Microscilla marina ATCC 23134: one gene and its partner. The protein of the gene in region 1 interacts with the protein of each later gene in a pairwise test. Links are inferred from orthologs where the notes say so. Each region holds a gene or a part of one and is shown in the gene's direction. Other genes may lie near its edges.

Region 1 (15,235 bases):
GGGACAACCAGTAAGCTGAATGGCCTCGATAGAGGTTTTACCACAAACCCCACAACTAGAGTTGGTATAAAACTGACGCTCAAGCCTTTGCAAATCTACTTTTACATGGGGGCGTAAAGTGACTTTTACCACATTGCCCCGTTCTTCAGGTTTTTTCATGCTTTCGCAATGCCTTATTCTGATAATGTCTTTGGGTGATTTGATCAAACCTTCGCTAAACAAAAAGCCTGTAGCAAGCTCAAAATCGTGCCCAGGAGTACGCATAGTTACCGATACTTTGCGTTCGGTGATTTCGTCGTTGGCAATAAAATTCAATTGAATCTCTAGTGGTTCTTCTACTGCCAACAAATCGGGCGATTGAACCAACTCACCAGTCTGGTACTTGTAAATGCTTGCCGGAAAAACGGAGGGTTTGGGCTGATGACTCATAGAGATAAAAATTTAGATAGATAAAGGCTGACTATATACTGTGTATGCTGGCGAAAAATCGGGAGTAACAACTTGGTCGAATATACCAAACAAAGTAGACCCTGACCCTGTCATGCTGGCATATAAAGCCCCTTGCTCATACAACTTAGTTTTGATGGCGGCTATATGGGGGTACTTGGTAAAAACCTGTGGTTCAAAATCGTTTTTAACTTTTTGCTTCCAAACATTTGCTTCAAGTTGCAATGCCTCCTGTAGGTTATCGGTTGCCTCCATAGGGCAAATACCTGCATACGCCTCACCAGTAGACACATGTTGGTTGGGGTATACCAATACCAAAAACTTGTCTTTAAGCTTGATGTCAATTTCTTTGAACTGGTCACCTTTACCAAAACAATACTTAGGTACATTTTCAATAAAAAAAGCACAATCGCTGCCCAATTGGCGGGCATAATCTTGCATTACAATGGCAGTAAGCTTGAGTTCAAACAGGTCGTTCAGGGTTTTAATGGTAAATGCAGCATCAGCAGAGCCTCCTCCTAAACCTGCACCAATAGGAATAATTTTGTGTAAATGAATGTGCACAGGTGGCAGGTCAAAATCGGCACTCAATAAGTGATACGCCTTAAGACAAAGATTTTCGTTGCCGTTGTCAGGGATAGGTATACCGGTTGATTCGAATAATAGCTGGTTGGCGGGCAGTATTTCGAGTATGTCTGTCCACCCTGTAGGGTAAAAACAGGACTCCAGGTTATGAAAACCATCTGAGCGCTTCTCTATAATATTGAGCCCCAGGTTTATTTTAGCATTAGGAAAACTAATCATAAATAATGTACCATTAAATCTATTCAATTCATTCCCCAATAAGGGAATGTTTGAACAGTAAATTCATAATATAACAAGCAAGATTTAGCCCCCTTGCTTCAGTCAAAAACTATATGCTTACTAAATAATACCCAAAGCACGTAAATAGTTGTTTGATATACAAAATTATCCCCGATTCCCAACCTTTTTAGGAGTGTTCAGAGAAATTTTTTAACATATATTGATTGGTTCATCTTCATTCTCCTTATATCTAAATTTATGGGTAAAGTTAGCGTTTCGGATTTATTTTCCCTTCTACCTGATGATTTGCTTGATAACTTAAGTCAGTCTACTGATGTAGATAAGTGGGTAAGCAAATTACCAGGCAAACTATTTATTAAGCTACTGCTATACAGCGTGTTAAACAATGAGCGTCTTAGCCTTCGGGAAATATCATCTGAGATGAGCAATCCTATATTTCAAAGTTTTTCATCTGAGATGGTCGAACAAATGGCTGGTTGGACTGGTATTCGGGAACGTTTGCGGCATATCAAGCTTCCTTTTATCGAGCAGGTATATGAACATTTTTTTGCAGAAGCTCATGCTTTATATGGAGAGAAAAAGCTTCTTGATTACCATATCAAACGTTACGACTCTACTTTGATTAAGGTATTTGGTCATTTATTACAAGGAATGAAAGTAGGTAATACATCTAAAAATAAATTTCAAGTAAAACTGACTACTGAGCACACTGATGGTTTTGGTCTCCGTGTGAGTTTCCATCAAGATCAGGCTCATTTAAGTGAAGAAACCGCCTTGCAAGAACAAATTAATCTGGGAAAACACAGCTCCCAAGATATTATAGTTTTTGATAATGGTTTGAAAGGGCGTCGTAAGTTTAAAGATTTTGATGAAGCATCTATACAGTTTGTGACCAATATAGGTAAAAAGCCCCGTTATCAGGTGAATCGTCCTCATCAGCTCCTAGATCGCCACCACCCTGATTTAGACTTTATACAAGACAGTGTTGTACAATTATTTGAGCGTGGACAACCTACCAATTCAATGGAGCATGAGTTTAGGTTGATAGAGTTTAGAGTTAAGGAAACGGGGAAGCACCTTTTTATCCTGAGCAATCTTTGGGATTTACCCGCAGAAGTGGTGGCTCAGGTTTACTTGATGAGATGGGATATAGAAGTGATTTTCAGGTTTTTAAAACAAGAAATGAACCTTACACACTTTGTTTGTAATGATCTGAATGCTATAAAAGTAATGATTTATGTAAAGCTTATTGCAGCAATGATGATCCTTATTTTTAAACAAAAAAATGCCATCAAAACATATAAAAGAGCCAAAAAACTCTTTTTGGAAGACATCTATCTTTTGATTATAGTAGAAATGATGGAAAGTCCAGACCTGAGTCAATGGTTTCTAAAAAAAGCAAAAAAAAGACTGAAAAGAGAATAGATAATATTTCTCTGAACAGCCCTAACCTTTTATAGGGGATATGTTACTGGCTTTACGTCTCTTTTGCAGTCAGTTCAGCCTTTTAAAGAAAAAACAGGAATATTTGCCAATGGCACCTATATTTAGCGCTTGTCTGCCTCTGGTTTAGGCTTTGAGGTAACTCAAACTGTTTATACAAATACGAGTTTTCGCACATCCTTTCAAACTTCCTGCAAAGGTTGTTTGTTATGCAGACCGGAGCCTCTGGTATAAAACCTGTTTTTTATTCATCCTGTTTTTGGCAAAGTATATCTGGAAAGAGTTCGCCTGCACAGCAACTACCAGTAAAATTGTCAAGATATTTCATTATTTTCACCAAATGTTGAGTATTTGAGCAGTAATGACAGTTACTAATACAGGGCACTTGACCAATAGCTTAAAATAACAGAGAACAAAATATGCAAAGAATACATCATTTCAGAAATATACCCTACACATTAGGCTTGCTTTTTACTATGTTGCTGGTGTCTTATTCGGTACAGGCAACCCACTTGAGAGCAGGGCAAATCACTGCTGAACGTATCTCCAGTGTAAGCCTTACCTATAGAATTACTGTTACCATTTACATGGACCGTGGACAAGGCAATGCAGATAGTCCTTCGCTTAATGTGTTTTTTGGTGATGGTAATAGTGCAGAAGTACAAAGAGTGACCGAAGAAGCTATTGGTAACAACACTACACGTAATATTTATGTGATAGAACACACTTACCCTTCTCCACAAGCTTATACCATTTACTTTGCAGAAGAAAACCGCAACGCTGGAGTATTGAATATGATCAACTCGGTGGATACTCCTTTTTCGGTAGAAACCAGGCTCTTAATAGACCCTTTTGTTGGTTTAAACGACACTCCCATCTTATTGGCTGACCCAATTGACTTGGCTTGTGTAGGGCAGAAATTCACCCACAACCCTGCTGCTTTTGACCCAGACGGTGACAGCCTTTCGTTTACGCTTACCGTACCCAACCAAGACATCGAGAAAGTAGTCAATGGCTATGCAGACCCATCAAGCGCTTCATTTGGGGGTAGAACTGAAGCTGGCGGCACCCCATTTTTTAGAATTGACCCCTTTACTGGTACACTTACGTGGGATTCGCCTGGCGCTGCCGGAGAATATAACATTGCCTTTAAGGTGGAAGAGTGGCGCAATGGGGTAAAAATAGGCTCTATTGTTCGAGATATGCAAATTATAGTATTAGACTGTAACAATGAACGTCCTCGGCTGTTGCTGCCTCAAGACACTTGCGTAGAAGCCAACAGTGAAATCCTCAAAACGATTAGAGCAAATGATCCTGATGGACACCCAGTCAGGATTACTGCTGAGAGTGGTATTTTGGAGTCTGGGTTTAACCCCAGGGCAACCTTTGGTCCTACTAACTTTCAAACTGGTGGTATTCCCCAAGGTACGTTTAGGTGGACACCATCTTGCGAAAATATCAGGGAACAACCCTATCGGGTCATTTTCAAGGCAGAAGACAATCCTACCATAGAAAGCCCTCTGGTAGATGTAAAAGCCTGGCGTATCACTGTAGTAGGGCCTCGTCCGGTGGGGCTTACTGCTACGCCTGCCGGCAGAAGTATTACCCTGAATTGGTCAGACTACAGTCTGATTTGCGCCAATGCCAAAGAACTGATCATTTGGCGCAAGGAGGGTTGTTCTACCTGGGAACCACTCTGCGAAGTAGGAGTGCCTGCTGGACTAGGTTATCAAGAGGTAGGCAGGGTGCCTGCCAGTCAAACTACTTTTACTGATAGCCAAAGGCTTAAAAAAGGGCTCAAATACAGTTATCGTATTTCAGCAGTATTCCCAGAGCCATCTAATGGTCAAAGCCGGGCATCGCAAGAGGTGTGTGTGAGTTTACCACTTGATATTCCTATTGTTACCAATGTTACAGTAGACCAGACCAGCGCAACTACCGGACAAATTACGATCAAATGGACTAAGCCGCCAGTAGCAAACTCTACTGATAATTACAAATATGACTTATACCATTTTGTAGGCATTAGGGGAGAAGATTCTACCCGAACTGATTCAACCAAGTTATTGACGCTTTCGGCTGATACTTCGTTCATTCACCAAAATATCAATACATTAGACACAGGGCATACTTATAGAGTACTGGCTTATATAGACAATGGCACTCCTATTTTTGACGATTACTCTGAGTTAGCATCCAGCGTAGACTTGACTGCCGTATCGGCTCCTAGTAGTATTAAACTCAACTGGACTTATGATGTGCCCTGGGCAAATATCAAACACTTGATTTATCGCCAGGCAAGCCCTGGAGGGGCTGTTCACCTGATAGACTCATTGCCTCAGAGTAGCTCAAACAAACTGGAATATTTTGACAAGGGTACTTTCCAAGACCGTAAACTAGATACCGATAGTACGTACTGTTATTATATTCTCACAGTGGGTACTTACTCAAACCCAGACATAAAAATTGCTGACCCTGATTCTTTAGCTAATTTATCACAGGTTGCCTGTGCACAACCTACCGATACTACCGCACCTTGTCCACCACGGCTTGCCATTGACTCTATTAAATGTGAAAGCTTTAACGATCAGGCCTTGTTGCAAAATAGCCTGAGTTGGACGCCTGTTATTAATATACCAGCTGGTTGCGACGATGATATAGTACAATACAAATTGTATTTCAGACCTACTAACCAAGGTGATTTTACTCTGCTGACAAGTCTCACTCAAGGCGAACTGAGTTATATACATGCCAACCTTACTTCGCTGGCAGGCTGTTATTATGTTACAGCAGTCGATCGCCTAGACAATGAAAGTGACCCAAGTAATATTGTTTGTCAAGATAACTGCACGTACTATGAATTGCCTAATATTATAACTCCTAACAAGGATGGTAAAAACGATGTGTTTCGCCCCTTCCCTACTCCACGCTTTGTTGAGTCGGTGGAGTTTAAAGTATATAACCGCTGGGGTGTAAAAGTATTTGAGATCAGTGATAATATTATGCTTGACTGGGATGGTAGTAGCAATGGCTCCGACCAAGTGTTACCATCTGGTATGTATTATTATTCTGCCAAAGTAAAATTTATCACGCTTGACCCTAACAACTCGGTACAAAAACTGAAAGGTTGGATAAAGTTAAGGAAGTAATGATGTTATGGTTCTTCAATTAACTAAACGGTTAGCCGAAAAGCCATTAAAAATCAGGCTTTTGGTTAGCTTAAGAAACAGTTGAAGCTGTTGGCAAAACATTTTTTCACAGCTTCAGCCAATGTATGTTCAGATTTACTGTGCCCAGCATATGGGTGTGGTAGCCTATTGTAATTATGATTAGTTTGACTAAATGAATGTTTTATTTGATATGGAAACGGGTGACCCAGATGATGCGGTCACCCTTTGTTTTTTGATAGCCCACCCTTTGGTAAGTTTGAGGGCAGTAACTGTAACACCTGGCACCAACGAACAAGTAGGTTTGGTACACCATATATTGCAAGCAACCAATCATGCCGCCATTCCTGTGGGCAGTTATCGTCCTGAGTATGAAAAAAACTGCATGTCGCTATTTCATAGGCGTTGGTTGGGCAACTTTGATGATCAACTACCTGATGCAGAGGGGCATCAAATAATTAAAGAAACACTGGAGGCTTACCCTGATTTGGTGATCATCACAGGAGCACCACTCAAAAACTTTGGAGCATTGGAAGTAAGTCAACCTATAGAAACATGGGTAGCCCAAGGTGGGTTTGCTGGCGACAATGTGGTGCCTCCTATGTATCGCTTGCCTAAGTTTAATGGGATGCAGTTTTGCCCTACTTATAATTTTAACGGAGCACCCAACGAAGCACTCAAGATGTTGAACGATGTAACTATCAATGACCGCTTTTTGGTTTCTAAGAATGTATGTCATGGAGTAGTATACAATGAGGAGTTTCATGAGCTATTGACTCCTCAACGGCACTTACACCTTGGTTATGAGCTCATTTACAAGGGAATGAAATTGTATCTATCTAAGAAAAAGGCTGGTAAAAAATTTCACGATCCATTGGCTGCCTGCGTGGCAATAGATCCTGATATTTGTATTTTCAAAGAAGTGAAAATGATTAAAAAAGGAGGTAAATGGGGTTCAGAACCTCAAGAGGGCACAAATACTTATATTTCCATTGGGGTAGATCAAGATAGGTTTAGGAAAGTATTTTTACAGTTATAAACTTGCAAATACTTAAAATATTTCAATATAATGTTATAATTTAACCTTGCTACACCCAAACTACAGCTATATTTAGTTTTATAATCATTGGCTTTTGCGTAATTTGGCTGTTGTTGACAACAAACACTAAATTTAAATATAATAATACAATGAGAATAGCTGTAGTAGGCGCCACTGGTTTGGTTGGTGGCGAAATGTTGAAAGTACTGGCAGAACGCCAGGTTCAAATCACAGAATTGATTCCGGTTGCCTCTGAAAGGTCAGCAGGTAAAAAGATTACTTTCAAAGGTAAAGAATACACCATAGTAGGGATGAAGGCAGCTATTGAACTCAAACCTGACATCGCTATTTTCTCAGCAGGAGGTAGCATTTCTTTAGAGTTTGCCCCCCAATTTGCCGCAGTAGGTACTATAGTCATTGACAACTCATCGGCTTGGCGAATGAGCCCAGAACACAAGCTGGTTGTTCCTGAGATCAACGCTGGTTTACTTACCAAAGAAGATAAAATCATTGCCAACCCTAATTGTTCTACCATCCAAATGGTAGTAGCCTTGGCTCCCCTTCATAAAAAATACAAAATAAAGCGTATAGTAGTATCTACTTACCAAAGTGTTTCAGGATCAGGCATTAAGGCGGTAAACCAAATGGAGGCTGAACGCAAAGGTGAAGAAGCTGAACCTGCTTACCCTCACGCTATTGACAAAAATGTGCTCCCTCACATTGATGTATTCCTTGACAATGGCTACACCAAAGAAGAAATGAAGATGGTGAACGAAACCAAAAAAATTATGGGGGATGACAACATTCAGGTGACAGCTACTGCGGTACGCATTCCAGTAGTAGGTGGGCACTCTGAGGCGGTAAATGTGGAGTTTGAGCAGGACTTTGATTTGAAAGATGTACGTGACTTGATGGCTAACACACCTGGTGTGGTTTTGCAAGACGACGTACAAAATAATGTGTACCCTATGCCATTGGATGCACACGGAAAAGACGAAGTGTTTGTAGGGCGTTTGCGTAGAGATGAAACCCAACCTAATACACTAAATATGTGGATTGTGGCTGATAACCTACGCAAAGGTGCAGCTACCAATGCAGTACAAATTGCCGAATACCTGATTGATCAGTTTTGGTCGGTAAAAGCATAAAGTAAGTCATTTTTTATTTTATTTGAAAGCCTTCGGAAGAACTTCGGAAGGCTTTATTTTGTTGACAAAACAAATTATATTGGTCACTCAAACTCAGTCCAACCTTTAGAATATGAGCCAAATAGAAGCTACCCTAAAACAACTCCCAACTAATGCTGGAGTGTATAAGTTTTTTGATAAAAATAATGTTTTGCTGTATGTAGGCAAGGCCAAAAATCTGAAAAACAGGGTAAATAGCTATTTCAACAAATCGGCTCAGCATAATCGTAAAACAATCAACCTGGTCAAGCAAATTGCCCACGTTGACTACACCGTTGTAAACAGTGAATTTGATGCTTTATTGCTGGAAAATAACCTAATAAAAAACTATCAGCCTAAGTATAACATTCTGCTAAAAGATGATAAAACCTACCCTTATATACTGATTACCAACGAACCTTTTCCGAAACTGGTAGTCACACGCAAACTTGAAAAAAACAAAGGACGTTTTTACGGTCCGTTTACCAACTTAAAGGCAATGAATGCCATTGTAGAACTTATTAGAGAGCTATACACCATAAGAACTTGCAACTTGCACTTGTCAAAGGAAAACATTCAACAAAATAAATTTAAATTATGCCTGGAATACCATTTAGGCAATTGCCAGGCACCCTGCGAAGGTTTGCAAAGTGAAGAGGACTATTTAAAAGACCTGGAGCACGCCAAGCACATTATGAAAGGTAATATTCATATTGTAAAAACTTACCTCAAGGAGCAAATGCTTGCCTACGCCGAAAAACTGGAGTTTGAAAAAGCCGAATCACAAAAACAAAAACTTGCTTCACTAGATAAGTTTCAGAGCAAATCGTTGGTGGTAAACCCCAACAAAGTAATAGATACGGATGTGTTTTCTATTATTTCAGATGAAAACTATTCCTATGTCAATTTCCTTAAGATTAAGAATGGGGCAATTATCCACACGCAAAGTATAGAAATAGCTAAAAAACTGGACGAAACCGAAGAAGAGATTTTGACCTTGGTAGCATTTAACCTGCGCGATACCATTGGAAGCAATGCTCCAGAGATTATAACAAATCTGCCACTTAATATCAGTGATGACCGGTTTACCAATACTATTCCAAAGATTGGTGACAAAAAGAAACTACTCTCGCTTTCGCAAAAGAATGTGCTGTATTACAAAAAAGAAAAAATTCAACAACGTTTATTACGCCAAGGCAAAGACAAAAGTAGAGTGGTATTGGAAGAGCTTCAACAGGTACTCAGAATGAAAGAATTACCGCGTCATATCGAATGTTTTGACAATTCAAATATCCAGGGGATCTACCCAGTAGCATCTATGGTTTTCTTTCGCAATGGTTTTCCTTACAAAAAGGGATACCGTCACTTTAACATCAAAACAGTCGTGGGACCAGACGACTTTGCATCGATGAAAGAGATTGTCCACCGACGGTATAAAAGGTTATTGTACGAAAAAGCCGAGTTACCCCAATTGATTGTAATAGATGGTGGCAAAGGGCAATTGAGTGCTGCTTGTGAAGCATTAAAAGAACTTGATTTGTATGGCGAAATCACCATCATCGGTATTGCCAAAAAGCTGGAAGAGATTTATTTCCCAGAAGATAGTATTCCTTTGCACATTAGTAAAAAGTCACCTGCACTTAAATTATTACAAAAAGTAAGGGACGAGGCACACCGTTTTGCTATTGAGTTTCATCGCAATAAAAGAAGTAATGATAGTCTGCACTCGGAACTGGAAGCAATAGAAGGAGTAGGAGAAAAAACAATTACCAGTTTACTCAGACACTTCAAAACAGTGAATAATGTGGCGCAGGCATCAACACAAGAAATTGCAAAAGTAGTAGGCAAGGCTAAAGCAAACTTGATTAGGGCTTATTTTGAGAGTAAAGAACAAGAGTAGTGATGCTCCTTACTACCAATAAACGCATCTAACAGTTAAGCAACAATCATTATTCATCAGTCAAAACGCCCTGCTTAAGCAAAAAAGGCAAAGCTCAGCTTTACCTTATATTTATCTTCAAACAGTTTTCAATTATTTTAACAAGTGCTGTTTAGAGCGATTACGCCATCCAGCATCGTACTTGCTTGATGCAAAATATACTTTGAGGTCAGCATCATATTTCGATTTCACAAAAAAGACCTTCTTTTTAGCATTATATTTCGAGTTTGTAAAAAACCATCGCCCGTCTTTATCAGCATCGTATTTACTTTTTACTTCATATACTACCAAATCGGCATCATACTTACTGTTTACCGCAAATACTTTAATATCGGCATCGTATTTACTCCCTACCTTAAATACAGTTTGGGCAAAAGCGCCAAAAGTAGTAATGATCAACAAGCAAATGGTGGTTAATAGTAGTTTTTTCATCATTTTATTTTTTTATATTCAATAATTCCTGTCAGTATGTTAAACGATGAAAAGGGTAAAAAGGTAAATTTTTATACAAATACCCGTCAATATCCAACAAACCCCTGTTTAAGGTTCCACTAAACTCACTTAAGGTTACCAAACCTCTGAACAATTTTCTGGCATACACCCTATAATTAACCAGAAATAATATCTTTGTGTATATACTCTGACTATCAATCAAAACTTTACTAAATCATTATGTTAAACACTGCCACCCTGGATATTGTCATTGCGTTGGCATTTACCTACTTTATTCTTGCCCTCATGGTGTCTTCTATCAATGAGGGTATATCCAATGTGCTGAATATGCGAGGTAATATGCTCAAAAACTCGCTTTTTAACCTGTTTTATAAGTCTGACAATGACCAAACAGTTACTGCTAAAGATATTACCCAAGAGTCCTCCAAGGAAGTAGATCCTGACTGGCAAAATTGCTTAAAAAAAATCATTGATACCCCTTTTATAGACTCTCTCAGGAGTAAAGCAGATAAATTTCCTAAGTATATCCCTCCCAAAAACTTTGTACTGGCTATGATGCAGTTTTTGAAGGAACAAATCAATAACCATGATGAACATAATTTTTTGAATCAACTGAAGATCAAACTTGAAAAAAATGAGATAGAAATGATTCAGGGGAAGTTCAAAGCAAAACTGCTGGAGTTTATAGACAGGTCTCAAAATAATGTTGAGGCTTTCAAACAAGAAATTGAAGATTTTTACACCAATTCGGTAGACCACCTGCGCGACTGGTACCGTCGTAAGGTAAAGTTATTGATGTTTTTGTATGGTTTGCTCATAGCAGCTGCGTTTAATGTAGATACTTTTTATATAGGTAAGACCTTATGGCAAAACCCTAATCAAGCAGTGGAGTTTTTGGCTACTATGCAAAATTATAAGACAAACCCTAAAGGTAGCACCACCACTGATAGTACCATTCAACGGGTAGTGCAAAACACTGTAAAAGATATTGGAAAAAACTATGCACTACTTAAACCATTGCCTATAGGCTGGAACAAGACCAAAGCAAAAGAAACCACTAGTGACTTTTGGGCAATCATACACAAAGTATTTGGCTGGTTAGTTACCGCAATGGCAGTATCTTTAGGGGCTCCCTTTTGGTATGAATTATTCAATAAACTATTAAGTGTACGTAAGTCGATAGCACCCGCAGCCACTACTACCAGCCCTGCCCCTCCTCCACCTAAAAACGGAACAGAGGTGCAGGAACAATCACAAGATTAGTATATTCATTTGTTAAGCCCCTGACTAAACTAACTCAGGGGTTTTATTTTTCCTGGTATTCGGGGTGCTTTTTGATAAAACTGTGTAAGCTAATCAGGGCTGTTTTACGCACTTTATTTTGCAAAAATGAAGACCACCCCAGCAAGTATCCCATAGGTCCCAGAGCCATTTGGCTCCAGCGATAAAAAGGAAAGAAATCTTCATGTTGAATAATTTTCCCATCCTGAAACCAAAACTTTGCCTCTATTTTATTGTGTACTTTGCGCCCAGTAGATGAAAAGGTATAAATGGGTTCCCAGTGACAACTCCCGGTTGACTCGCTTGCCTCTACATCCTTAAAGGTGAGTGTAAAATCTTTGGCACGACTACACAACATATGCCACATTGCCTGGGTTTGTTTACTAGTCAGATTTTTAAATGCTGAATCTGAAAAAGTAGCATCACTAGCATAACAAGTATTCATTGTTTTGTAATCGAGCTTGCTAAATGCCTCATAAAATGTTTGAATAAGTGCTTGATTATTTGCTGACATCATTGGTGTGTATTTGGGGAGGTGTAGTGTTCAATAATTTTTATTTATTTCCAAAGTTATCATATTCCCCGAAAGGGTGCAATAGAATTAGTATATAAATACTAACTATGGGTTTAAAGAGGTATAACAGCATTAAATAAAAGGCTATTCTGTTAAAAAATTATAAAGCATTGAAATATATCAAAGATTAACTATACCATATCGTTTAAGATAAGGAAGATAATAACAAGCCAAACTACCAACATACCTACCACAATAATTGTCACTTGTTTGCCTCTTTTTTGGGCTTTTGCTACTTCATCTACTGGCTTAGTGTACATTGCTTGTTCTTCACGAAGCTTGGCTTGGTTGCGTTTAAAAGCTTCTTGAAAGCTTTTTTTCTGATCCTGTTGTTCTTTGGCTTTTTCTTCTTGGTATTGTTGGTGAATCTCCTTTTGTTTCTTAAGGAATGCACTTCTAAACATGTCAAATCTCTCAGCAGAGGTTTGGGGCATTTCGGCCGATTGAGGAGAGGGTGGTTGTTGTTTGGAGTGTGGTTTCACATTACGGCGATCACGTGTGAGGTGCCTTAATTGTAGTGCCTGCAAATAAATAAAATGCTGATCATACGTTGCTTTTTCCTGTTCATTTGATAATATGCGATACGCTTCTTGTATTTCTCTAAACTTATCGGCGGAGTAATAAGGATTGCGTGTGTTTTTGTCAGGGTGGAATTTTTTTGCTAGGTTATAATAGGCACTTTTGATTGCTTCAATATCAGCACTTGATGGTATGTCTAAAATTTGATAATAGTCTTTCATAAAAATGATATTTTACAGAAAATGAATCACATTTGATATGAGACATACCTCAATGATAATAATGCTTTACTGATAGGTTTATAATCAAATATATTAAAAACTTTCCAAAACTAGGGATAAAACTTGTACATCTTAAACGATCGTTTGGGGGTTTTATGCTAGAACAACCAACAGGCAGTGGACATTTGAGTAAGGTCAAAAAACTTTTTTCGGAGGTTGGTTTGGTTATTTTCTGCTTTTTACACTGTTGATAAAGGGGTTTTACCCAAAAGCTATACACAAACTACATGAAAAGTACTATCTTAGTTTGGCAAACCAGGCATCAGACTTATAACCCATCACACCTGTTGCCCGTTAATAAGGCAAATATTCTAACAGGGTATTTACATCATTTTATTGTTGTTTGTTCTCTGCTTACTTACATCAATAATAAAAATAGATACAAGATTGTAGAGATAGCAACACATCTATGCACCAGCACAATGCGTATATATATTTTTTAACCCAAATAATAAAGTGAGATTTGTATAACCATCATTATAATATGAAAAAAGCCATAATATTCTTATCACTTTTGGTGATTATCGCAGGTTTTGTATTTTATACACCACCAAGTCAATTTGGCCACAATATTGACCCAAGAGACTCTTCTAAAAAACTTAAACCAGAAAAAATTCATACCCAAAAAGCCCGCATTGTAAGCGGTATCATCAATTTTCATCATTACCGTCAAATGAAATTCAACGATTCATTGTCGGTAGTCATGTTTAACTCTTACATCAAGTCGCTAGACAATAGCAAGCTCTATTTCTTAAAATCTGACATCGAAGAATTTAAGAAATACCGCTACTACCTTGACGATGACTTGCAAGTGGGTAAAGTAGATGTAGCCTATAAAATATTTAATCGTTTTCGCACGCGCTTCCTAAGTCGTATCAAAAAAAATCTTCAAACCATTCAAAAAGATTTTGATTTTACTAAAGATGAATCATACGAGACAAATCGTGACAATGCCGAATGGAGCAGTTCTAAAGCTATGCTGGATAAGGTGTGGGACAAAATGCTTAAGCACCAGTTTTTAGGCTTACGCCTAAGCAAAAAGAAAGATACTGAAATACGTAAGTTGTTGAAAAGACGATTTGAAAACTATAAAAAAAATGTCATACAATACACGGCAGAAGATGTTTTTCAAATATACATGAATGCTTTATCTGAAACTTACGATCCTCACACCAACTACTTTTCGCCTATATCATCTGACAATTTCAAGATCAGAATGAGTAAATCTCTTGAAGGTATAGGTGCTGTATTGAGTACTGAGGGAGACTACACTGTTATACGCTCGGTACGCCCTGGTGGACCTGCTTTTAAAACTAAAGCGTTGCACCCCAATGATAAAGTAATAGGAGTAGCCCAAGGTGATAAGAAAGAATTTATTGATGTAGTAGGCTGGCGAGTAGATGAAGTAGTACAGCTAATACGTGGACCTAAAGGTTCTATAGTAAGGTTAAAATTACTTAAACATGATGCTACAACTGATAGTGAGCCTCAGGTGTTACGTATAGTACGGGATAAAATAAAACTTGAAGAACAAAAGGCTTCTAAAAAAATTATCAAACTTGACCACAACGGCAAAGCATTCAAAATAGGGGTTATTCACATTCCTTCATTTTACCTTGATTTTGACGCTTATCAAGCAGGGCAAAAAGATTATGCAAGCACCAGTAATGACACACGTCGTTTGATAAAAGAGCTACAAAAAGAAAAAGTAGATGGCATTTTGATCGATTTACGCTATAATGGTGGTGGATCGCTCAAAGAAGCGGTTGACTTGACTGGTTTGTTTATCAAGGAAGGACCAGTGGTACAAGTACGTGACTCACGTGGAAAAATAGAGGAGCTAAAAGATAAAAACAAAGAGCAGGTTTACGCTGGTCCTTTGGGAGTATTGGTAAACCGCTATAGTGCCTCAGCCTCAGAAATTTTTTCAGGTGCTATTCAAGATTATAACCGGGGGATAATTATAGGTGAGCAAACTTATGGTAAAGGTACTGTACAAAATGTAATTAATCTGGACAGGTTTGTTCAAGATAAAACAAAAAAAGCAGGACAATTGAATTTAACCTTGGCTAAGTATTATAGAATTACAGGAAGTAGTACC
Region 2 (15,252 bases), on another replicon or contig:
AAACCCTTGATTTTATGCCCTCCAGGGTTATATAAATGAAATTAACTATTGAATCGCGCGCTAATCAGTAGAGATTTGTCTAATTTTGCCTAATGACTAGGTTTATACCTGATAAGTAGCAGCAAGTAATGAGCTATAAGCCCTTAGATACCGATGTATATCGGTGCTACAAGTAAGAGCCACTTGCTCATCATAAGGTAGTTACACCTACTCATTAGGTATATTTAATGCTACCTTGGTACTTACTATAAAAAAACAATACCAATCATTATGAAGCATAGCTGATTTTATATGATTGGTTCAAACCTGCTTGTAGCTCATTACCTACAGTTGTTTATGTCTAAATTAAGCAGCAACAAGCTATAAGCAATCAGATATAGTTAGTTTATAATACGACAATTATGTCTATTTATTAAATGTATTTAATTCTGCATTAGTACTTAAATTATTGATATGCCGCGTATTGTTGCCATTGACTATGGAACCAAAAGAGTGGGATTGGCGGTGACTGATCCACTCAAAATTATTGCTACTGCCTTAGACACTGTCCACTCAAAAGATGTCATCCAGTTTTTGAAAGACTACCACGAGCAAGAAGGCATTGAGTTGTTTGTAGTAGGCATGCCCAAGCGATTGGACGGCACCGAAAGCCACGCTACCAAACACGTAGAAGCTTTTCTTAATTTACTCAAGAAAAATTTCCCGGACACGGACATAGAAACCCACGACGAACGGTTCACTTCTAAAATAGCCCTCAATGCAATGATTGCTGGGGGTACTACGAAGAAGTATCGCCGCGAAAAGGGCAACATAGACAAGGTGAGTGCGGTAGTAATATTGCAGTCTTACCTGGAGAAAATGCAGCTGTGATAGTTTAAATGGTTTGATGGTTCGCAAAGCGGGGCTTTTACAATTTTCAATTAAGAATTAGGAGTGTACGTGGGTCCAACTGATCATCAGTGAATTATGTCAGGAAAATAAACTTTGTCAATAAGATTTTCCACTCAAAAAGCATTTAATTCACGCTTGTTTACTCTTCATAAGGGCAAACACCCCGATAAATCCCGGACTTTCATTGTATTACAGCAAGGGGGTTAGACATACATCAGCATCTAAGGATTTGCCCTGTGGGGGCTATGGACTAAAGCACCCTCATAACTTTCGGTCAAACAAGAGCCAAGCAAACCACAAAAACTATTGACTATGGACTACTAATCTATCGACTAAAGTATAAGTAATAATAAAAATTTTGATATAAGATGATTTATCCGATTGTGGCTTACGGTGACCCCGTATTGAAAAAAAAAGCCGAGGAAATAGCACCAGGTACTGATGTGAGTGAACTGGTAGAAAATATGTTTGAAACCATGTATGAGGCGCATGGCGTGGGGCTGGCAGCTCCGCAAATAGGCAAAAGCCTGCGTTTGTTTGTGATTGACCCTGAGCCAATGGATGAGGCGCTACAAAACATGAAGATGACTTTTATTAACCCGGTGATACTGGAAGAAGAAGGTACCGAATGGGTATTTGAAGAAGGTTGTTTGAGTATTCCTGACATAAGAGAGAATGTAAGTCGACAGCCTAAAATTCGTATCAAATACTTTGACCTCAACTGGAAAGAACACGAAGCAGAGTATGATGGTATGGCGGCAAGGGTGATTCAGCACGAATACGACCATATAGAAGGGGTATTGTTTACCGATTACCTTTCGGGCTTTAAGAAACGTTTGCTCAAGTCGCGCCTTACCAAAATAAGCAAGGGTGATGTACGGGTTGATTATAGGATGCGTTTTCCTGCGGCAAAAAAATAAATGTGCTGTATCATAAAGAATTGACCAACCGTGGGTGTTACCAACATCTGCGGTTTTTTTTTGCCGATAGCTTCACAGCTTATCAATATACGTCGGCATTCTGCACTGCCATTGTTATACAATTTTAGCATCCCTGCACCAGCTTTTTGATCTCCTACCAATGTGCAGTGGTGAAAGCACTTACTTGATGAAAAAAAATATCAAGAAATGATTTTATTATAATTGACTGATTCTCACAATTGAGCAAATTGAATGTGCGCTCAGGTCGGTTGTAAATGATGGACTAAATGCGGCAGGCTATTGATTATTTGAATAAAATAATTCTATCTTTGCTGCATTATTTTTAACGAGTCTAAATAAGGATAGCACAATGCAATTGATTAAAGTATTACCCCTGCTGGTATTTGTAATGTTACTCAATGCCTGCAAAAAAAAGGAAGAAACTACTCCCCCTACCCCTGACGCTACTCAGGTGGCTGAGGTATTGGAAACTTATGCCAAAATAGCTCACCAGAGCTATAGTGATAGCTACGACAAGGTGGTAGCACTCAAAACAAGCATTGACGCTTTTGTAGCCAACCCCGACCAAGCCAAGTTTGACGCTGCCAAGCAAGCCTGGAAAGACGCCCGCGAACCTTATGGGCAAACCGAGGTTTTTCGTTTTTACGAAGGGCCTATCGATAACTCTGCTACTGGTCCGGAGGGGGCGATCAATGCCTGGCCATTGGACGAAAACTTTATAGATTATGTAGCCGGCAATGCCACGGCTGGTATCATCAATGATTTAACCCAAACCATTGATGCTGCTACATTGAGAGGCAACAACGAAAAAGGGGGTGAAAAAAATATCAGCATTGGCTACCACGCCATTGAGTTTTTGTTGTGGGGACAAGATACCAACCCTGGCGGCGACTACAGCAACGCCGGCCAACGTGCTTTTACTGATTATACTACGGCTACCAATGCCGACCGACGCAAAACATATTTGCACGTAACGATTGATTTATTGCTCGAGGACTTAAAAACAGTGAGAGATGCCTGGGCAGAGGGTGCCAGTTACCGCACTAGTTTTGTAGCAGATGGCAACAAGTCGATAGTAAGAATTTTGACCGGAATGGGTAGCTTGTCTGAAGCAGAACTTGCCGGAGAGCGTATGAAGGTAGCTTTGTTTAACCACGACCAGGAAGACGAACACTCTTGCTTTAGCGATAATACTCACCGTGATATAGTAACCAATGCCCAGGGAATTTATAATGTATACTGGGGTACTTATGGCAGTGTTACGGGCAAGGGCATTGCCTCCTTGGTAGAAGTAGTCGACAAAGAACTGTATGCCCAGATAAAAACCGAACTGGAAGCTACCAAAGCAGCTACACTGGCTATTCAGGCGCCCTTCGACAAGGAGATAAGCCAAGGCAATACAGCTGGAAACCAACGCGTAGAGGTGGCGATCACGGCTCTGAGAGCCCAAACCCGTTCTATTGAGTCGATTGCTCAAAAGCTCAACTTAGGTAACCTTACGCTGGAAACGTCTGACGCTTTGAAATAAGGTTATAAAGCAACAAGTAATGGTACCTGCCAGGTTTCAACACCCTGGCAGGTATAAGCCTGTCGTTTTTTTGTTTGATAGCAAAAGCCCAATAACTACTTTTGTTTGTTGCTAATTGCTGGCTACGCTTTTGATTTCAATAACTGCCAATTCCCTACCAATGACACATATAAGATTCCTTACGCTTTTTCTTAGTTTACTGGCTTACTGTAGCGTAGTTTTTATCAGTTGCCAGTCAGAAACAGAAATGTTGATGCCCGAAGAAAACGAAGAACTTTCGGGAGGCGAAACTACGGTTTTTGCCAGCAGCGCCAAGGCTTTTGACAAGTCGGTGCGTAACCTCAGCAATGAAAATTTTGATCATTTTTTTGTAGGCAACTCCTTTTTCCGCAACCCTTGGGTATCGGCGCCTGCCTCTACTACCGCCCGCGATGGCTTAGGGCCTTTATTCAATGCAGTGTCGTGTGCAGGGTGCCACGTAAACGACGGACGAGGTACACCGCCTGCTCCGGGTGGGGTGTTTGAGTCTATGCTTATCAGGTTGAGCATTCCGGGGCAAACCGAACACGGAGGACCTCTGGGCGACCCTACCTATGGCAACCAGCTCAACAACAAGCATATATTGGGGGTAAAGGCAGAAGGCAATGTAGCACTGAGTTATGTAGAGGTGGCGGGGAAGTTTGACGACGGCGAAACCTATACCTTGCGCAAACCTGTGTATACCTTCAAAAACCTGGGCTATGGGGCTATGTCGCCTCAAATATTGTTTTCGCCCAGGGTGGCACCTATGATTCCGGGGTTGGGGCTACTACAGGCGATCAACGAAATAGATATTTTGGCACAAGCCGACCCCAATGACATCAACAAGGATGGGGTGTCGGGCAGACCCAACTATGTGTGGGATGTGGTGAAAGAAAAAAAGACACTGGGCAGGTTTGGCTGGAAAGCCAACAAACCTACGCTAAAACAACAAGTAGCGGGGGCTTTTCTGGGCGATATGGGCATTACTTCGCCTTTGTTTCCTAACGAAAACTGTACTTCGGGGCAAACCAACTGCCAACAGGCGCCCAATGGAGGTAGCCCTGAGATAAGCGCCGAAAACCTGGACGCGGTAACGGCTTATAACCATTTGGTGGCAGTACCCGCTCGCCGCAACTGGCAAGATGGTGAGGTGCTTAAGGGCAAGGCATTGTTTCGCAAAATTGGTTGTATGACTTGCCACACACCCAAGTTTACGACTGGTACTCTTAGGGGCTTTCCAGAACTGTCGGGGCAGGTCATTCGCCCTTATACCGATTTGTTGTTGCACGACATGGGCGATGACCTGGCAGATAATCGCCCTGATTTTGAGGCAACGGGTAATGAATGGCGTACTCCGCCTTTGTGGGGCATTGGCTTGGTACAAACGGTAAACGGGCATACCAATTTTATGCACGATGGGCGGGCACGCAATTTACAAGAGGCTATTCTTTGGCATGGTGGCGAGGGTGTCAAGGCGAAGGAGGCTTATATGAAATTGTCGAAAGGTGACCGTCAGGCGGTCATTAAGTTTTTGGAGTCGCTTTAGAGTTTAGGGCTCTGGGCTACCAAAGACTCAAGTCCTTAGATACCGATGTATATTGGTGCTTTAAGCAGTAAGTTTCAAGTTGAAGGCTGTTCTACAAGTTTCCGTGGTTTTATATCACCTTGATTTTTGGTGATTTATAAAATCCGCAAACAGAAGCTGCTACGGGTAAATTAGCCATTTTATAAAAGGTCTCATGGTTGCCTTTCTTTCACTCTACTATTTGCAAATATAATAAAAACAAAAAACTATGGGCGATTGATAGTCTATAAAATAACCTGATGAAAAGAAATACACTGCTTTATATATATTGCTTATTGGGCTTGCTGGGCTGCATTAAACAAGAACAAGAAAGTTATAACCGTCAGCTCATTCTGGAGAATGTGGGGAATAATATCATTGTTCCACAATTGAATGCTTTGCAGCAAGAAATGAGCACTTTGGTAAAGGCTGCCCAGGCTTTTGAAACCGAAACCACTGCCGAAAACCTGCAATTGGTACGCAATGCCTGGCAAGCCGCAACATTGCAATGGGAACGCTGTGCTTTTTTTAACTTTGGGCCTATCAAAATGCAGGAAACCAGTCTCAAAATTGACTTTAACCCTGCCCGTACTCACATCATTGAGAGTGTGCTGGGCGATGCTGACATCACGCTAAATCAAGCATATATGGCTACACTAGGGGCTGCCGCTAAGGGGTTTCCAACCATCGAGTTTTTGTTGTTCGACCGCGAAAAAACGCTGGAGCAAATGCTTGCCCTGTTTACTACCGATGCTCAAGCCATTCGCCGAAAGGCTTATGTAAGGGCAGCAGCACAAAACATTGAAGTACAGGTGACAGCAGTAGCACAGGAGTGGGCAAACAACGGGGGCAATTATCTCCAGACTTTTATTAAAAATAGTCAGGGAGGCAACGATGCAGTCAATACACTTGCCAATAAAATGATTGAAACGGCAGAAATTGTTGCCAATACCAAACTGGGCGCGCCGCTGGGGGTGCAGCTCAAAGATGGTACTCCTCAACCCGAAAAAACGGAGGCTTGGCGTAGTAAAACTTCGTTGGCACATTTGGTCGCAAACCTGGATATGATGACAATGGTTTTTAAGGGTGATTCGGGCGATGGTTTTGATGATTATCTCAATGCACTGAAAGCGTCGGGCAGTGGGCAATCGCTTGCCAATAGTATAGTGGCGCACATTGCCAAAACCAAAGAGGCGGTGCTTGCCATTCAACCCACTTTGTATGAGGCTGTAAGTGCCGACCAAACGCAGACAAAGGCAGCTTATGCCCTTGCGCGTGAGTTGGTGGTGCTTATCAAGGTAGACATGATGAATGCCTTGGGGGGAATTGTGACGTTTAATGACAATGATGGGGATTAGGGCTTGGATAGCCTCAAGGTACAAGCGACAAGTCCCAAGCTTGGGGCTATAGTAGCTTCCATCTATTGACCTCATAAAACCCTAAAAATAAACGTCTTATAAAACCGATAAGTTTTGCTTGTAGAGCAGCGTCAAACTTGAAGCACCGCTATGCATCGGCATCTAAGGACTTGAGCCTATCAATGCTAAAAAACTATGAATACTTTGCGCTTTAACCGCCCGGTAGACAATGCTATTTTGGGTGTTTTCAGGATTTTTTTTGGTAGCTTAATGTTGGTCAGTCTTGTACGTTTTGCGGCCAAGGGTTGGATCAAAGACTTGTACCTGACACCAAAGTTCTTTTTTACTTTCGAGGGGTTTCATTGGGTGCAACCCTTACCAGGCAATGGTATGTATTGGTTGTTTGGTGGGCTTATGGTACTTTGTGGGTGCATCATACTGGGCTTGTTTTACCGCTTGAGTATGGGGCTGTTTTTTTTGGGTTTTACTTACGTAGAACTCATCGACAAAACCAATTACCTCAACCACTATTACTTTATCAGTGTATTGAGTTTTTTGCTCATCTTTTTTCCCTTACATCATCGTTTTTCGCTCGACCGACAGTGGTTTGCCCAACTGCGCCAGCAAACGGTGCCTTTTTGGTATGTGGCTGCGTTGCGTTGTCAAATTGGGCTGGTGTATTTTTTTGCCGGAGTGGCCAAGCTTAAGTATGATTGGCTGGTACACGCCGAACCGCTCAAAACCTGGCTTGCCGTGCGCACCAACTACCCGTTGGTGGGTGCCTGGCTCCAATATGATTGGGTGCCTTACCTGATGAGCTGGGCGGGGGCTTTGTTTGATTTGAGCATTGCTTTTTTGCTTGCCTGGCGGGTGTCTCGCCCGGTGGCTTATGGGTTGGTAGTGGTGTTTCACTTGCTTACCTGGCTGTTGTTTAACATTGGCATTTTCCCTTGGGTAATGATGGTGAGTGCTACTGTTTTCTTCTCTACGGGCTTTTACCAAAAGCTTTGCTCATCGCCTGCATTGGTGCCAGACCGCCCCTTTCCTGCGCTACCTTGGCGCACTCGGTTGATCAAAGGCTTTGTGGCGTTTTTTTTAATAGTTCAATGTTTGCTGCCATTGCGACACTGGTTGTACAAAGGCGATGTGCTTTGGACAGAAGAAGGGTTTAGGTTTGCCTGGAATGTGATGTTGATTGAAAAAACGGGCTTGGTAAGTTTTATGGCTTATGACCCACAAACCCAACAACAATGGGAGATTTTACCGGGCAAAATGCTGACGCCTTTGCAGGAAAAAATGATGGCTACCCAACCCGATATGATCTTGCAGCTGGCGCATCACTTAGGCGAACAACTCAAACAAGAGGGGCACCCAAAAATCCAAATCAGGGCAAAGTCATACCTGGCATTTAATGGTAGAAAAAGCCAGCCTTACATTCGCCCTGAGGTAGATTTGATGCAGATAAAATGGCAACAGCCTCGCAATGAATGGCTGTTACCTCTTTTGTAATTTTTATGATTTTTAGCAAAAAGCGGCATTGCATGATCAATAGTCCCTAGAGCCTTGTTAGGGCTCTGGGCTAATCACTTTTCGCTTGTCGCTTAAAGCTGTAAGTCCCTACTCCTTCACCAACACCTTGTCTCCTACCCTTATAGCAGGCTTGCCTTGTTGGGTAGTAAGTTGTATCTTAAGTTGGTTGCTTTCCGCAAAAAAGGCGTGCTTGCCCTGATAATCAAACTTTTTGGTCATACCAGCTTCGTTCAATACCCTCACACCAATTAGTCGATTTCCTTTCCAGGTATAGAAAACATAGTTATTTCCCTTTGCAAAAGCGAACCTTGCTGCACTTAAGTAATACTTCCCTTTTTGGCGTGCCACACTGCCCAACACCTCCACCGCTTTTATTTTGCCCAGACGTTTTTCTCTGCGTTCAAGGCTGCGTTTTATTTGACTTGCTATTGCTGCCTCTGACCCTTCGAGCATATACTGATGTTCTATCTTGGCATATTGGGCATAGTTGTGCTTGAGCAAAGTGTTACCAAGTACACTTATTTTTTGGTTATAAGTAGCCGCTACCGAGGCTTTGTCGGCAATAGACCCCGAAAACAACTGGTACAAAGCCGCCTGGTGAATGGGCACTTCTAACTGACTGTTGGCATTGAAACGCACCTTAAATTTTTCGCCGGAAGGCAAGCGATAAGCCCCCTGGTAGCGCTTCGCCAGTTTTTCGTTCATTGTTTTAAACTCGCCGTGCATGATACGGTCTATTGGGTGCGCATAAGGGTCAGCACTTTTACCATAGTTGGTGGCTACAATAATGACCAAGTCTTTGGCAAGATAATACCCCATAAAAGCATTAAAAAAACCATTACCTCCATTGTGCCACACTATTTCCCGTCCGGGTTTGGGTTCGGTGCCCCAACCATAACCATAGTGTCCGCCTCCGTCTTTTATATGCTTGGCAATGTATTTTTGGGTGGCTTCTTTTGACAATACAGTGTTGTTTTTGATTGCCTTATACCACTTATGTAGGTCGAGCACGGTAGACATAATGCCCCCGTTGCCCTTAAGATGGTAGGTAACGCCCTGGTTGTAATGAGACTTGAGGTGGGTACTGCCCCAACGGTTGCCATTGCGATAACCCACTACTATATTTTTGGTGCTCCAGGTGGGCAATCTATACCCAGTTTGGGTCATTCCGGCAGGGGCAAATATTTTTTTGTGTAAAAACTGCTCATACTCCATTCCGCTTGCTTGCTCTATTACCATTGCCAACAGGCTATAGCCCACATTGCTATAGGCAAACGAGCCAAACGAATCGCTTAGTTTTTTGGTAAACAATCTTTTCAGGTAAGCTTCTTTACCCAATACCTCTTCGTCGGGACCTATGCCACCGGGCAAGCCTGCGCTATGGGTAAGCAAATGGTGTAGGGTGATTTTGTGCATGTGGGCGGGCAGGTTGGGCAAGTATTTCGTCAATACATCAGAAGTTTTCAGTTTGCCTTCCATTTCCAATTTCATAATGGCTGCTCCAGTAAACTGCTTGGTAATAGAACCAATGTCAAATACCGAGTTTGGGTCAAAGGCAAGGCGCTTTTCGCGATTGGCAAAGCCATACCCCTGGCTAAAAATGATTTTGCCTTTATGTGCTACCAAAGCCACCCCCGAAAAGCCTTCTTGATTAGCTTTAGTCAGGTATTGATCAATGGTACGGGCGTGGTTTTGGGCTTGCAATGTACTCAAGGCAAACAGTGCCATTAAGAAAATACAAAGATTGAATAGGGTGATTTTTTTCATGAATTTATGTTGATTGGTTGTTTAAAGCCATTTCAGCTTTTTTAATTGGCAGCAATGAAGGCAACTTGTGGTAGTATAAAAAACTCAATACAGCAACGTACCAATATTTTTGATGTATGGTGCCATTGCTGGTAACAAAGCGGTTTTACAGCATGATGCGCTGTTGGTACAATAAACCCAGGCGTTGATCAAAAAAACAGTTGGTCATAATAGGTGGGTGGTGGGTTTTGTCTAACTTCGAGTAGTTCTATACTAAACCTCCTTGCATGAAACCTCAAAAAATAATTACTATAGTATTGCATGGGCTTTTTTGGCTTGCGATTTCTTTTTTTTACTACAGCTTTTCATCCAGCAGGTTAACCTACACCGACAAAAACAGTATTTTTCAGGATGTGCACTATACCGATCTCCAGTTTTTTATTCCCCTACTCATTGGCAACATCTTTAAGGCAATACTGTTTTATGGCAACTCTGAAGTGTTGATGAAGACTTTTCTGCAACAAAAACGGTACTTTAGTTACTTGGTCAACTTTGTGGGCTTGGTGGTGATGTGTTATGGGATAGAGATAGGAGTAGATTATTTTTTGGTACAGGTAGTCCCTCCTACTATGCCACAAGATGCCTACCCACCTAATCACTTTCAAGGCATAGTGTCTCTGCAGCCCGCTTTTTATCTCATATTTATTATTACCTCGTTTGGGGCTCGCTTTACGCAAGACTGGGTGCAGCACGAAACCGAAAAGCAATATTTGCAACAATCCAAGCTTCAAACCGAGCTTAAGTTTTTAAAGTCGCAGATCAACCCCCATTTTTTGTTCAATACCCTCAACAATTTATATGCTTCAGCGCTAAGCGATGGTTCGGAACGAACAGCAGAAGGCATTGCCAAGTTGTCGAAACTGATTAGGTACATGTTGCACGAAAGTAATGTAGATAGAATAGCCCTGGAGCGCGAAGTGGCTTATATTGAGACTTATATAGAGTTGCAGAAACTGCGGTTTGCCGGAAAAAACAACACAGTAAACATTAACTTTGAGGTAGAAATAGATGCGCCTGCATGCCTAATTGCCCCTATGTTGTTGATTACTTTTGTCGAGAACGCCTTTAAGCACGGCATTAGCAAACAACAAACATCGTCGATTAGCATTGAGCTAAAAGTAAGCAATCAGCAATTGAGCTTTCGGGTAGAGAACACGGTAAATCCGTTTGCCAACAATCAGTTAGAAGAAAAGTCGGGCTTGGGACTCAAAAACGTTCAAAGACAACTTGAGTTGCTGTATGCTAATAAGTATACCCTCGAAGTAGTGCCTGACAAAGAGGTTTTTAAGGTCAACCTGGTATTGACGTTGTAAACAGAGACCATCGTTATGCCTCAAAACCGGATATATCTTTAGTTAGACCCACCAGGTGTAGAAAATCTGGCAGGTCTGGCAACTTATGCTTTTATAAAACTATTCTCCCACCATTACAAAAGCTCCCCAATAATACGGGTGGCTATAATCCTTTCTTATTTTTAGTTGGGCTTTCTGAAAAGCCTGCCGTTTATTACCCGACTTAAGCCACTCTTCATAAAAAGCATTCATCAACTTTTGGGTTGCCTCATCGCTCACCTTCCATAAACTCATAAGCACGGTACGCGCCCCAGCTATTTTCAAAGCTCGCTGCAGCCCATATACCCCTTCGCCACTTTGTACCTTGCCCAGCCCGGTTTCGCACGCTGACAACACCACCAAATCGGTTTCGTCAAGCTGTAAATTCATTGCCTCATAAGCTGTCAGCACCCCATCATCGGTATTGGGTTTTTCGGTTGCCTTAAAATAATCTGTCACTCCGGCAAGAATCAACCCCGAACGCAACATAGGGTCATTGTCTATTGGGTTACTGCCCTTTTTCTTCTTTTTCTGGGCTTTTATTTTTACCCCACGTGCACCCTGTGCTTCATCGGTAAGCGAAGGGATAAAAAAACCATGGGTGGCAATATGCAAAATATCAGGGTTTTTGATCGTTTTCAGACTGTCTTCAAGGGCTTTGTTACCCAAATGCACCTTTGTGTTCCAGGCTTGTCGTCTTAGTACCTTTTTTATACCAGCTATTTCTACTGCTGTACCTGGCAAGTCGGCAAAAAAAGCGTACTTCAGCCAGGAGTCTTGTTGTTCATCCAGGTTATTTTTTTTCTTCACCATATTTATCTTGCCTTCCGGCTTAATATAGTATTTGGGGTGTCCTAACAATACCGCTTGCTTGTGGGTAGTTGTACGCTTGCCAAAGCCTAGTATATCACGGGTATTGGTCACCATCGCTACCTCTAGTTCGTCCAGTACATACTTGTTCGTTTCGAGATTTTGGAGCGTATTCAGGTTAATTTGATTATACACACCATCGGGCGAAATATATACCTTTTTTACCCCCTTGAGCACCTTACGAAAAGATTGCCAAAACATTTTGTAAGAGTAACGGTCTCTGCGTTTAAAGCGAATGGCATTTTTATAATACGCTACATAACGGGTTTCTAATTTTTTACCATTGCGAATGGTCAAAAACTCTGGATGATCTTTAGTCTCAGGTTTTATCACCAGCACGCTGTAGTAAACACTGTCTTTACGCGTACGCAAACGTATCATTTCTATAGCTGCTTCGCCCGGTTTCAAACGCTTTTGCACATCGCGCCAAGTGGGTAACGAAGGGTTATAAGCCCCACGAAACCCCTCGGCTTTGGCAGACAACTCACGCTCTAACGAGTTGGCCTTTGCTTCCAAGGCTTGTACATTAATGCCCTTGCGGTTGAGCGCAGCATCGCCCAGGTTATATAAATTGGCAATCTGTTCTCTCACCTTTTGCCATTCATTGTATTTGGCAATCAAAGCCTGGTTGCCGCTTGCCATAATACGGCGCCGTACCTTAGAGGTAGCGTTCAAAATAAGGGCTTTGGTAGCCAACTGCAAGTTATACGCATCGCCCAATACTGGTAACTTGGTTTGCCCCTTTGACAACCGCAAGCCTGACGAATTAAAGGCGAAACGCATAAAACCATCTATAAAACGCTTATTGACTTCATAAAACTGTTTTTTTTCATCTTCGCTCAAAGAAGAAAAAGTTTGGTCAATTTGTCTGAGTACAATCTTCACTGCCTTGCTAAAGTACTGCTCGGCTTGGTCAAACTTACCCTGGGCTTCCAAGAAAACCCCCAAATTACCCAAAGCTGCCGCATAATCGGGGTGATTGTCGCCTAGTTTTTCTTTAAAAATATCTATAGTTTGTTTATACGCCTGTTCTGCCTCAGTCAACTTACCCAACTCTTCATAAAACACCGCCAGGTTGTTCAACGATGCCGCATAAGCTGGGTGATTATTGCCCAGCGTTTTTCCTCTGATCTCAAGCGCCTTTAAGTAATATTCTTCGGCTTTTTGTTTGTTGCCCTCGTCGCGGTACAAACCCGCCAGATTGTCTAAAGACGATGCATAGTCGGGGTGTTGCTTGCCCAGCTCCGCCTGCCGAATAGTCAACGCCTGGGTATACAGTTTACGTGCCGCTGCTTTTTTGCCTAATTTACGGTATAGCCCCGCCAGGTCGTTCAAGGTAACTGCATATTCAAAATGTTGTTCACCCAGTGTTTTTCGTCGAATATCGAGCGCTTGTACATACATCTTTTCGGCTTCCTGATAGCGCCCCATTGTTTTATACAAGTTGCCCATACCGTTTAGTGTAGCAGAATAAGCGTAAGAGGCAACGCCCGGATTTACCTTACGTAGCTGCTTTGCCTTCAAAAAACTTTGTTCGGCTTCGGTGTATTTCCCCATTGCCTTAAATACTACCCCCAAGTCGTGCAGCGCGCGGGCATATTCGGGGCTATTGGCTCCCTTTATTTTTTTCTCCAGTTTCAATGCCTCCTGGTAATTTTTCAGAGCTTCGTCGTAGCGCCCTGCCTGCTCATACATCTTGCCCGACTCATCAAGCGTTACCGCATATATTTCACTATTACGCCCATACTTTTGTCGGCTCAACCGCAACGATGCCGAATACAGCGAGTCGGCAGTAGTATAGCTGCTCGACTCTACATAAGAGGCTGCCAAAGAGTTGAGAAAATAAATATAACTTTCATCGCGTTGGGGATACACTTTTATACACTGGGCAAAGCGTTTTTTGGCTTCAGCTATTTTACCCTGTTGGTAATAAATTCCGCCCAGGTTTCTTAAGATATTGGCATACACATCTGGCATTTTACGCAATACACTCGCGTTTTTTTCCAGCTCCTGCAATAGACTAAAAGCACTATCCAACTTGTTTTCTTCGGTAATGTACAGCATTGCCAGGTCATACGAAGTAAGCAAATAATCGCGGTGGTTGGTACCCAATGTTTGCGCCCTTCCTTTGAGCACTTTTTTATACACTTGAGTAGCTTCTTTCAATCGGTTTTGGGCATCATACATCTCCCCCAGGCGATTGAGCGTGGTCAAATACTCTTTGTGTAATGCTCCCTGGGTCTTTTTTTGATAATCCAGTACCGTTTTGTAATACTTTTCGGCTTCGGTAAACCGTTTCAATGTCCAATAGATATTCGCTATGTTTCGAATGGTGGTCATCTCGGTGGCTTTATCATTGCCTTTCTGTCGAATCTCTAGTGCTTGTTTGGCATGAGCAAGCGCTTGTTGATGCTTGCCCATTTTAAAATACAACTTGGCAAGGTCATTCAACGATTCGGCGTATTTGGGCGAGTTTTTGCCATAAGCCTGTGCTCTGATCGTTTGCGCCTTTTTCATCATTTGTTCGGCTTTGTTGAGCTCATTTTTCAGCTCATACAGCTTGCCAAAGTCGTGCATTGCCTGGGCATAATCAGGGTGTTGCTCGCCCACGTCTTTTTTCAACTCAGTAATGGCTTCTTGGTACAGTTTTTCGGCCTCATCATAACGATCTTGTACCTCTTTGAGCACTGCCATACTTGCCAAATACCTGCCGTATAAAGGGCTTTTGGTAGCTTTGAGCAATTGTACTGTTTCATTGTACAAGGGATCTGCCTTGTTGTACTTGCCTACCGCAAAATAAATTTCGGCAAGGTTGCCCACCGCTCTTATGTATTGGGGGTTGCTGTTTTTTACGGTCGCTTTATAGGTTTGCCATATTTTTTCAAACAAAGGCATTGCTTTTTTATAGTCTCCTTCCTGGTTGTACAAAAATGCCAATCCTTCGAGGGTATTCAAGTAGTCGGGGTGTTGTTCGCCTCTGCTTGCTTTTTGAATGGCCAGTGCCTGTGTATAGTATTTTTTCGCTTCCGCAGGTTTGCCCAAATCCCGGTTGAGGTTGGCCAGGTTATATAAGGTAAGTGCATATTCGGGGCTTTTCTCGCCCAGGGCAGTTTTCTGGCTTTCGAGCATTTGGGCATAAATTTTCTCTGCCTTGGCCATTTTTTTAGTTTGAAGATAAAGCCTTGCCAAACGTCGTTGGGTTTTAAAGTAACTGGCTGCTTTGCCTCCCTGTAGGTTTTTTCGTATTGCCAGCGACTGTTGGTACATTTGTTCTGCTTTGTCGTACTTTTTTACTGCCTGATAAAACCCAGCTACACTATAGTAAAAAGAGCCCAGTTGTTTAGAGCCTTTTCCTAATACGCCCTCTATGCCTGGTAGCATTTCTTCGGCATATTTCACGGCAGTAGGATAT

What was found.
Region 2: the proteins of M23134_RS26415 (region 1) and def interact in binary tests that used the Escherichia coli proteins (3 or more experiments, as listed by UniProt). The link is inferred for Microscilla marina ATCC 23134 from one-to-one orthologs.

Annotation. Positions count from the first base shown.
Region 1 is NZ_AAWS01000037.1:78,616-93,850, reverse strand. Bases 6,165-9,069 are described here. They hold M23134_RS26415 (aspartate-semialdehyde dehydrogenase), read left to right. Parts: upstream 6,165-7,070; coding sequence 7,071-8,069; downstream 8,070-9,069. Other genes in these bases: uvrC (excinuclease ABC subunit UvrC), read left to right, coding at 8,182-9,069; M23134_RS26420 (nucleoside hydrolase), read left to right, coding at 6,165-6,921. Outside these bases: formate dehydrogenase accessory sulfurtransferase FdhD, read right to left, coding at 1-429; ispE (4-(cytidine 5'-diphospho)-2-C-methyl-D-erythritol kinase), read right to left, coding at 442-1,251; M23134_RS26430 (IS4 family transposase), read left to right, coding at 1,510-2,697; M23134_RS26425 (T9SS C-terminal target domain-containing protein), read left to right, coding at 3,135-5,864; more of M23134_RS26420, read left to right, coding at 6,058-6,164; more of uvrC, read left to right, coding at 9,070-9,987; M23134_RS26405 (DUF6150 family protein), read right to left, coding at 10,120-10,461; M23134_RS26400 (hypothetical protein), read left to right, coding at 10,699-11,742; M23134_RS26395 (nuclear transport factor 2 family protein), read right to left, coding at 11,786-12,277; M23134_RS38930 (J domain-containing protein), read right to left, coding at 12,466-13,074; M23134_RS26385 (carboxy terminal-processing peptidase), read left to right, coding at 13,619-15,235.
Region 2 is NZ_AAWS01000030.1:35,735-50,986, reverse strand. The notes cover bases 114-3,035. They hold def (peptide deformylase), read left to right. Parts: upstream 114-1,259; coding sequence 1,260-1,811; downstream 1,812-3,035. Other genes in these bases: M23134_RS23655 (imelysin family protein), read left to right, coding at 2,182-3,035; ruvX (Holliday junction resolvase RuvX), read left to right, coding at 454-870. Also shown: M23134_RS23670 (hypothetical protein), read left to right, coding at 1-2; more of M23134_RS23655, read left to right, coding at 3,036-3,360; M23134_RS23650 (di-heme oxidoreductase family protein), read left to right, coding at 3,521-4,927; M23134_RS23645 (imelysin family protein), read left to right, coding at 5,206-6,303; M23134_RS23640 (HTTM domain-containing protein), read left to right, coding at 6,499-7,812; M23134_RS38790 (serine hydrolase domain-containing protein), read right to left, coding at 7,921-9,600; M23134_RS38785 (sensor histidine kinase), read left to right, coding at 9,867-10,952; M23134_RS23625 (CHAT domain-containing tetratricopeptide repeat protein), read right to left, coding at 11,052-15,252. UniProt on the Escherichia coli protein: Removes the formyl group from the N-terminal Met of newly synthesized proteins. Requires at least a dipeptide for an efficient rate of reaction. N-terminal L-methionine is a prerequisite for activity but the enzyme has broad specificity at other positions.